DNA from 4 places in the Pantoea sp. X-Soil-YNGN-775 genome. Region 4 is predicted to be linked to each of the others. Evidence: predicted binding sites of a transcription regulator. Region 4 holds the regulator's gene; each other region holds the start of a gene.

Region 1 (2,204 bases), 730 kb from region 4:
GTCCGACCTGCCAGTGCGGAGCCAGCGCCGGGTAGAGCACCCGCACCGCACTGGCTAAGGTGACCAGCGCGCCAACCAGCGCGGCCATGCCGACGATCGGGCTGGCGAACAGAAAACCAATCCCGGCGGATAACGCGGTCAGCGGATGTTCACGCGGTTGCGGTGGCGGCGCAAGCGTCGGCAGTCGCAGCAGGGTGAGCACCGTCAGCAAGGTGCCGATCGCCGCCAGACCGTAGTTCCAGGCCACGCCAGCATGGGCGATCACCAGGCCGGCAATCGCCGGCGACAGGATAGCGCCAAAGCGGACCGTCAGCATGGTGATAGCGCCCGCTTTCATGATATTTTCGCGCCCCACCAGCGCCGGCGTGGCAGCCAGCAGTGCGGTGACGCCAATCGCACCAAAAAAGCCATCCCACAGGCCCAGCACAAATACCGCGATCACCGAGGGCGCGGGCAGCAGGGCATTGACACACAGCGCGACAAAACCGAGGCCGCAGGTGGAACGGGCAAATAAAATCAGGCGTCGGCGTTCGTAGCGATCGGCCAGCACGCCACCGGTCAGCAGGCCGATAAACATGCCGGCACCGGCCAGCGTGACCGCCAGTCCGACCAGCAGCGGGGATTGCGTCAGCTGTTGAATCTGTACCGGTACCGCGACAGCCAGCATGCCAAGCGCGACGATAGAGATAAATCGGGCGATAAACACGGCGCGGAAGGCGGGATGGGTTTTCAGCAGGCTGAGATCGATAAAGTGGGAGGGTTTGTTCATAACGTCGCCTTTTTGCACCCATTTTCCTCGTCATTGAGTTTACGAGTCATGGTAACATACAAAAAACGCGTAAGAACGATAACAAGTATCATTATCATAAAGGTATCCGCTGCGATGCCATTGAATTCGTGAAGGTTTAAACGTTATGCGTCAATTCCATGTAATAGCAGGTTCAGGGATGCTGCTGTTGCTGCTCCTCGCGCTTAGCCTGATGCTGGGTGCCAAATCCATTGCCTTTCATGATGTCAGCCAGGCGCTGCTGACCGACTGCTCCAGCGCGAACTGCATTATTGTGCGTGACGCCCGACTGCCGCGCACCCTGGCCGGGCTGCTGGCGGGTGTTGGCCTCGGCGTGGCGGGCGCGCTGATGCAAAGCCTGACGCGCAATCCGCTGGCCGATCCCGGTATTCTGGGTATTAATGCCGGGGCTGGCTTCGCGGTGGTGCTGGGCATTGCGCTGTTCGGTGCCGATTCGCCGGCCGACTGGCTGGGCTTTGCCTTTAGCGGGGCGCTGCTGGCGTCGTTGCTGGTGGCGCTGACCGGCGCTATCGGTGGTGGACGGGTTAATCCGGTACGTCTGACGCTGGCCGGGGTGGCGCTGGGCGCGGTGTTAGAGGGCTTAACCTCTGGCTTATCGCTGCTTAACCCTGACATCTACGATCATCTGCGTTTCTGGCACAGCGGTTCGCTGGATATCCGTAATTTCGCCATGCTGCGCACCACCTTTCCTGCGGTGGCGATTGGCAGCCTGCTGGCGCTGCTGCTGGCACGCTCGCTCAACAGTCTCAGCATGGGCGGTGATATGGCAACCGCGCTCGGTACCCGCGTTGCCCGCACCCAGCTTATTGGGCTGCTGGCGATCGCCCTGCTGAGCGGCGCCGCCACTGCCGCAGTGGGGCCGATTGCCTTTGTCGGATTAATGACGCCGCATCTGGCACGCTGGCTGTTCGGCAACGATCATCGCTGGATGCTGCCTGGCACCATTCTCATCACGCCCTGTCTGCTGCTGGCGGCTGATATTCTCGGCCGGGTGCTGGTGCCGGGTGAGCTACGCGTGTCGATTGTGACCGCGATTCTCGGCGCGCCGATGCTGATTGTGCTGGTGCGCCGCAAGATCGGCAGAGGTGCGGTATGAGACGCGTAACGATTAATGCCTTCTGGCTGCTGCTGGCGTGTCTGGCACTGGCTTTTCTCGGCGTGACGCGCGGCACTTTGCCGATCACCGCTGCCCAGCTATGGCAGGTGTTCAACGGCGAGGCGGCGCGCAATATCCAGCTGATCGTGCTGGAGTGGCGTCTGCCGCGGGTGATGATGGCGCTGCTGATTGGTGCCGCGCTCGGCGTAAGCGGCGCAATTTTTCAATCGCTGCTGCGCAATCCGCTCGGCAGTCCGGATATTCTCGGTTTCAATACCGGTGCCTACAGCGGAGTGCTGG
Region 2 (2,204 bases), 1.2 Mb from region 4:
CTGAGGCACCGCCGCGGCAGCGGAGGCGGAGATCGCCAGCAAAGGAACCAGCAGTGCCTTGCGGCGGAAACGCATTGTCATGTTTCTTTCCCTATCACGTTGTTGAGCGCGGCAGGCGCGCCCGATAAATGGCTTAGCGCACAGTGGCCGACGCGGTGGGACGCGCGGGCATAAAAAACAGAATCAGAGCGGGGACCAGATAGAGGCCCCAGACCACCACCTCGCTGACGCTGGGGGCTTCCTGATAGCCGAGCACCCCTTCCAGCAGCGTACCGAACAGCGAATGGGTCGATAAGGTGTTGCTGAGATCAAACGCCACATCCTGAAAGCGATTCCACAGTCCTGCTTCATGGAAAGCCCGAATTGCTCCGGCCGCCAGGCCCGCCGCAACAAACAGAATGAAAATGCTGGTCCAGCGGAAAAAATGGGCCATGTTAAGGCGAATGCCGCCCCAGTAAAGCAGCATGCCCAGCACCACGGCGGTCGCCAGCCCCAGCACCGCGCCAATCGGCGGCGCATAGCCAACGTCCTGGGTAAAAGCCGCCAGCAGGAAAAACACTGACTCCAGCCCTTCGCGCGCCACCGCCAGAAACACCATGACTACCAGTGCCAGCCCGCCGCGCCCTGAGCGCTGCAGCGCCTGGTCTACCGCCTGCTCCAGCTCCACTTTGATATTGCGCGCCACTTTGCGCATCCAGAACACCATTGAGGTGAGGATAACCACCGCCACCAGCGCCACCAGCCCTTCAAACAGTTCCTGCTGTTTCTGCGGAAACTCGCCGGTGGTGGCGTTGATGAACAGCCCCAGCCCGAGGCAAAGCGCCGCAGCGATAACCACCCCGGCCCACATGGCAGGAAACCATTGGGTGCGCTGGGTGCGCTTCAGGTAGCTGGCTATCAGGCTGACAATCAGTGCGGCTTCTAAGCCTTCGCGCAGCATGATGAGAAACGGAACGAACATCGCCAACCTCTTGAATGTTAAGCAGCGTCAATAAAAGTAAAATCAGGTAAAATGTAAACGATACCGATTATCATTATCGCCACGAAAAAAACAAGTTGCCGGATGAGATAATTTCGCATTTGAGTGGTTTATCTTTGTAACAAAAAAAGCCCGCCACGATTAACGGGCGGGCTTTTCTGACGGCAGCCGGATTATTTAGTCTGGAACTCCGCTTCCGCTGCGGCAAAACGCTGTTGCGCTGCGGCTGAAGGTTCACGTCCCAGCAGGCTGAACACCACGATGGCGATACTGGCGAACAAAAAGCCCGGGATGATTTCATACAGACCCAGCCAGCCATACTGCTTCCACACCAGCACGGTTAACGCGCCGATGATCATGCCTGCCAGTGCGCCGTTGCGGTTCATGCGCTTCCAGCACACCCCGAACAGCACCACCGGACCAAACGCTGCCCCGAAGCCCGCCCAGGCGTAGCTTACCAGGCCCAGCACCCGGTTCTCCGGATTAGATGCCAGCGCGATAGCGATTAACGCCACCAGCAGCACCATCAGACGTCCGACCCACACCAGCTCTTTCTGGCTGGCGTTTTTACGCAGCAAACCTTTATACAGATCTTCCGTCAGGGCGCTGGAGCAGACCAGCAGCTGACAGCTCAGGGTCGACATCACCGCCGCCAGAATCGCTGACAGCAGGATACCGGCCACCCACGGGTTAAACAGGATCCGCGCCAGTTCGATAAATACCCGCTCCGCGTTGTCATTGACGCCCGCCGCCAGGGTCGGGTTGTTCTGGAAATAAGCGATACCGAAGAAACCCACGCCGACCGCACCGGCCAGGCAGAGGATCATCCAGGTCATACCGATACGGCGTGCGGTGCGGATTGAGCGGTGGGAGTCGGCCGCCATAAAGCGCGCCAGGATATGCGGCTGGCCAAAGTAGCCCAGTCCCCAGCCCAGCAGTGAAATCACCGCGACAAAGTTCAGACCTTTCAGCATGTCGAGGTTTTCGAGGCTTTTTGCCTCAATCACCGCCAATGAATCGGACCAGCCGCCGACTGCGATAATGACAAACACCGGCGTCAGGATCAGCGCAAAAATCATCAGGCTGGCCTGTACCGTGTCAGTCCAGCTCACCGCAAGGAAACCGCCAACCAGCGTATACAGAATGGTCGCAGCCGCGCCCGCCCACAGCGCCGTCTGGTAACTCATGCCAAAGGTGCTTTCAAACAAACGTGCGCCGGCCACCA
Region 3 (2,204 bases), on a different replicon from region 4:
GCATTGCCGGCACCGTTGCTGTATTGGGTGTCGCCGGCGTAGATATTTCCCTGACGACTGTAACCGTAGCTGAAATCAATCACCTGTAACGGGGTCAGTTTCCACGACAGCACGCCGTTAATATCTTTGTTGCGCACCCCTTCGCGGCCAGCAGCAGCGGAACCGTTTTGCGACTGGTTTATATCGAACGCATCACTGTCGGTTTTGTTGATGTTGCCGTATAACCGCATGGTCAGCGCGTCACCGGCCAGCGGGCCGCTGAGGTTAAAGTTAGCGCGGCGAGTAGCACCTTCTTTGTCATCTTCCGGCTGATTGGTGAACAGCGACAGCGAACCGTGCCAGTCATTGGTCGGGCGCTTAGTAATAATATTGACCACGCCACCGGCAGCACCAGAGCCGTAGCGGGCAGCCGCCGGACCGCGGATCACTTCGATACGTTCAACCATTTCGGCCGGTACCCAGTTAGAGTCGCCACGGGAATCGCGCTCGCCTCGCCAGCTGTAACGCACTGAATTTCTCGAGGTGGTGGGTACGCCATCAATCAGGATCAGGGTGTTTTCCGGGCCCATGCCGCGAATGTCGATCTGGCGGTTATTCCCGCGTACCCCGTTAGCACTGTTACCGGTCAGGTTAACGCCCGGCATTTTGCGAATGATGTCGGAAAGGTCATTGACCGGCGGACTTTTTTCAATGTCCTGCGCGGTAATCACCGAGACGCCCGGCTGTTGCTTTAACTCCTGTTCAGCAGTGACCAGCATTGTTTGGTCATCAGCCAGCTTTTCTGTTTCAGCCTCGTTAGCTGCAGAGGCGGAGGTGCTCAATATTCCCGCCAGCAGCAGCGCAACGGGGCGCTTCCGGACATGCATAGTTACATTCACTTAGAAAATCTCCCTGAATCGTTAAGGTATGTAAGCAAATGCGTATGATAATGAGAATAATTATCATTGTATATCCGATCTGGATAACTTTACATTCCTTCACGTTAGGCCGTTTAATGTACATTGCGGGGGCTGGTGGGCGGGTGACTGAGCAGAGCAGGTCGTCAGTTCCTGTCGTTCAGCAGGGAAATGCATTTAACATCGTCCCGAAACACAGGCGACGAAAGCTGCCGGCGAACAACAGAAATCGGTGAAAGGGCTGCAACAGACCGCCTCTGCGGCAGACGGGCAGCAAAGCGATCCGGCTGTAAACGCTGGCGGATTCATTCCGTAAGCGCCGCGGAAGTCCTTTTCGCACCGGGTTTTTTAGGTAATATCACGCCCCCGATATTTTCACGATAGTTCACCAGGAACAGGATGGATAATTACAATCAGCTACTGGCTTTCATCTGGGCCTATGAATATGGCAACTTCTCTGCCGCCGCACGGGCTAAAGGATTAACGCCTTCCGCGATGAGTAAACTGATTGGTCGGCTGGAGGCCAGACTGCAGGTCAGGCTGTTCGTTCGTGGGACGCGCGCGTTAAAGCTGACGGAAGAAGGGCATGTCTATCTCAAAAGCGCCCGTGCGGTGGTGGATGCGATGGCCGAAGCTGATTCACTGGCCGAAGAGATGCCTAATCAGATCAGCGGCCAGCTAAAGATACGGACCATGACGACCTTTGCCCGCTACCAGATCCTGCCCTGGCTGCCTGCTTTTATTGCGGCTTATCCCGCGCTGAAAGTGGATATTGAAACCGGGCCGCTTTATCAGGATCAGTTCGACAAAGGTCTGGATCTGGCTATCTATGGTGGCGTGCTGGCCAGCTCGTCACGTATTGCCCGTCGTATCGGCGAAAGTCAGTGGATTACCTGTGCTTCACCGGCATACCTCAGCCGGCACGGCATCCCGTCCCATCCGCGTGAACTGATTGAACATCGCTGTTTTCACTTCAACTTTGAAAGTCACTGGAACCAGTGGGTTTATACTGAAGACGCTCAGAGCCGGATTTTTCCGGTAACGCCGGTGGCTTCACTGTCGCAGGGTGATTTACTGCGCGATCTGGCTATTCAGGGCGAGGGCATTGTCCGGCTGGCTGATTTTCATATCCACCGTGATATCGGGCAGGGAAAATTGGTGCCGCTATTGACCAATTTCCAGTCGCCGATCAGAGAGCCGCTCTATCTGATCTACGCCAAAAGAGAGCATCTCAGCCCACGCATCCGCTGTTTTATCAACTTCATGGAACAGCAACTTGCCCTGCATCCGTGGCACATTGAGACCGTC
Region 4 (2,204 bases):
TCCCGACCTGGTATTACGGTGAAGCGCAGTGCGACTGGGATGACTTTTTCCCGACGCTGGAAGAGATCGATTTTAACGGCAAGCTGGTTGCCCTGTTTGGCTGTGGCGATCAGGAAGATTATGCCGAGTACTTCTGTGACGCGATGGGCACCATCCGCGACATCATTGAGCCGCACGGCGCAGTGATCGTCGGCCACTGGCCAACCGAAGGTTATCACTTCGAAGCATCAAAAGGCCTGGCTGACGATACCCACTTCCTCGGCCTGGCGATTGACGAAGATCGCCAGCCAGAACTGACTAATGCGCGCGTTGAGCAATGGGTTAAGCAGATTTTTGATGAACTGCAGCTCAAAGAGATCCTCGAAGCCTGAAGGTAGCCGACTCAATGTGAGCGCCAGCTCACATTGAGGCAACGGAAATTCCTATAGAAATAATAGCCACATTTTTTTAACTTTCTTCGTTTAATCTGTAGAATACCCGCATCGATCTTCCGCTTATTTTCTCTGGCAGCAGATAGGACTAAGCGAAATGTTAACAGACTCCTGCAGAAATCCTCCCCGGCTCGGTGACGTATCCCTTACAGCCCATGGTGATTTAGGCACTCCCCTCGGTTTTCATTTCACTGCATCAGTTCTATAATGAGACGCAAATGAGAATGGGCAAAGATCGACATTCAAGGCCAAGCGCCACAAAAGTGAATATAAGTAACAGGACAAAATCCGCATGACTGACAACAATACCGCATTAAAGAAGGCTGGCCTGAAAGTCACGCTGCCCAGACTGAAAATTCTGGAAGTGCTTCAGGAACCTGAGTGCCATCACGTCAGCGCGGAAGATCTGTACAAACGCCTGATCGACATCGGCGAAGAAATTGGTCTGGCCACGGTTTACCGCGTGCTGAACCAGTTTGATGATGCCGGTATTGTGACCCGTCACAATTTCGAAGGCGGCAAATCGGTGTTTGAGCTGACTCAGCAGCATCACCACGATCACCTGATCTGTCTGGACTGCGGTAAAGTGATTGAGTTCAGCGACGAGTCGATTGAAACCCGTCAGCGTGAAATCGCTACCCGCCACGGCATCAAGCTGACCAACCACAGCCTCTATCTGTATGGTCACTGCGCGCTGGGCGACTGCCGTGAAGATGAGACGCTGCACGATCAGTAAGTCTGACGCAGGCTGAAATAAAAAAACCGGTGAATTCACCGGTTTTTTTTTATTCTTTTTCCGCCGTCAGTCAGGCAACCAGGGTTTCCTGCAGGTAACGCCAGCGCGGAATCGAGGTGCTGTAATCCAGAATCGCCAGGGCGATGCGGCTCTGATTATTGCCGTTCAGCATCTGCATCTCACGGTACTGCACGGTGACCTCTTTCTCCTGATGGGAAATGACCATGTGCTCGCAGGTGGCGATGCGCATCCCTTCCCGCTGGCCCTGCAGCTGACGGAAAAGATCTTCGACTTCATTCAGGTTCAGTTGAGTTCCGCGCGGGGTAACCATGCGAAATTCAGGATGAAAATAGGACATCATCAGCTCAAAACTATCATCAGACCCGGCGGGTTGATTGAAAATACGTTCAATAAGCTGATGTAAAACGACGACACTGTGTTTGGCTTCCTGGGCGAGAACGGTCATTTTTTTTCCTTATATCACTCGCTGAGCTATGTCTGAGACGGCATAGCCTACCTGAAAGCGGATAATTCACATCTGGTAATTGATTAATTTTTTTAAACTCAGATTTCTCTCACAATTTCGTAACAACCACTCCAAAATGGCGACAGCACAAACCTCGGTGATGGCAAAAATCAGGACAATAAAAAAGGGCGATACCTCGCCCTTTTGCCATTTTATCAGGTCAGCACCAACGATTATTCGCCAGCTTTAGTCCAGGTATCGCGTAGGCCAACGGTGCGGTTAAACACCAGCTGTGACGGCTTCGAATAGACGCTGTCAGCGCAGAAGTAACCTTCACGCTCAAACTGGTACGGCGTGGTTGCTTCCACGTCACGCAGACCTGGCTCAACAAAGCCCTGTTTGATAGTCAGCGATTCTGGATTGATCACCGACAGGAAATCGTCGGCTGCGCCCGGATTTGGCACGCTGAACAGGCGATCATACAGGCGGAACTCGGCTGGCTGCGCGTGGTCTGCCGACACCCAATGGATCACGCCTTTGACCTTGCGGCCATCAGCAGGATCTTTACTCA

What was found. The regulator Fur, encoded in region 4, represses iron uptake genes when iron is present. The targets are predictions, from matches to a motif close to ATAATAATGAGAACNACTATCAA.
Region 1: fepD (Fe(3+)-siderophore ABC transporter permease) is a predicted target of Fur. The motif match lies at 845-867, and genes of this name have one in related genera.
Region 2: efeU (iron uptake transporter permease EfeU) is a predicted target of Fur. The motif match lies at 1,013-1,035, and genes of this name have one in related genera.
Region 3: AC6I8I_RS21690 (TonB-dependent siderophore receptor) is a predicted target of Fur. The motif match lies at 923-945, and genes of this name have one in related genera.

Annotation. Positions count from the first base shown of each region.
Region 1 covers NZ_AP035945.1:440,438-442,641, forward strand. Annotated here, with positions in the region: gene entS (enterobactin transporter EntS) at 1-769, opposite strand, end outside; gene fepD (Fe(3+)-siderophore ABC transporter permease) at 915-1,904, shown strand; gene fepG (iron-enterobactin ABC transporter permease) at 1,901-2,204, shown strand, end outside.
Region 2 covers NZ_AP035945.1:2,357,166-2,359,369, forward strand. Annotated here, with positions in the region: gene efeO (iron uptake system protein EfeO) at 1-81, opposite strand, end outside; gene efeU (iron uptake transporter permease EfeU) at 134-961, opposite strand; gene putP (sodium/proline symporter PutP) at 1,153-2,204, opposite strand, start outside.
Region 3 covers NZ_AP035946.1:376,550-378,753, forward strand. Annotated here, with positions in the region: gene AC6I8I_RS21690 (TonB-dependent siderophore receptor) at 1-866, opposite strand, end outside; gene AC6I8I_RS21695 (LysR family transcriptional regulator) at 1,296-2,204, shown strand, end outside.
Region 4 covers NZ_AP035945.1:1,174,553-1,176,756, reverse strand. Annotated here, with positions in the region: gene fldA (flavodoxin FldA) at 1-371, shown strand, start outside; gene fur (ferric iron uptake transcriptional regulator) at 724-1,167, shown strand; gene AC6I8I_RS05470 (hypothetical protein) at 1,238-1,633, opposite strand; gene glnS (glutamine--tRNA ligase) at 1,867-2,204, opposite strand, start outside.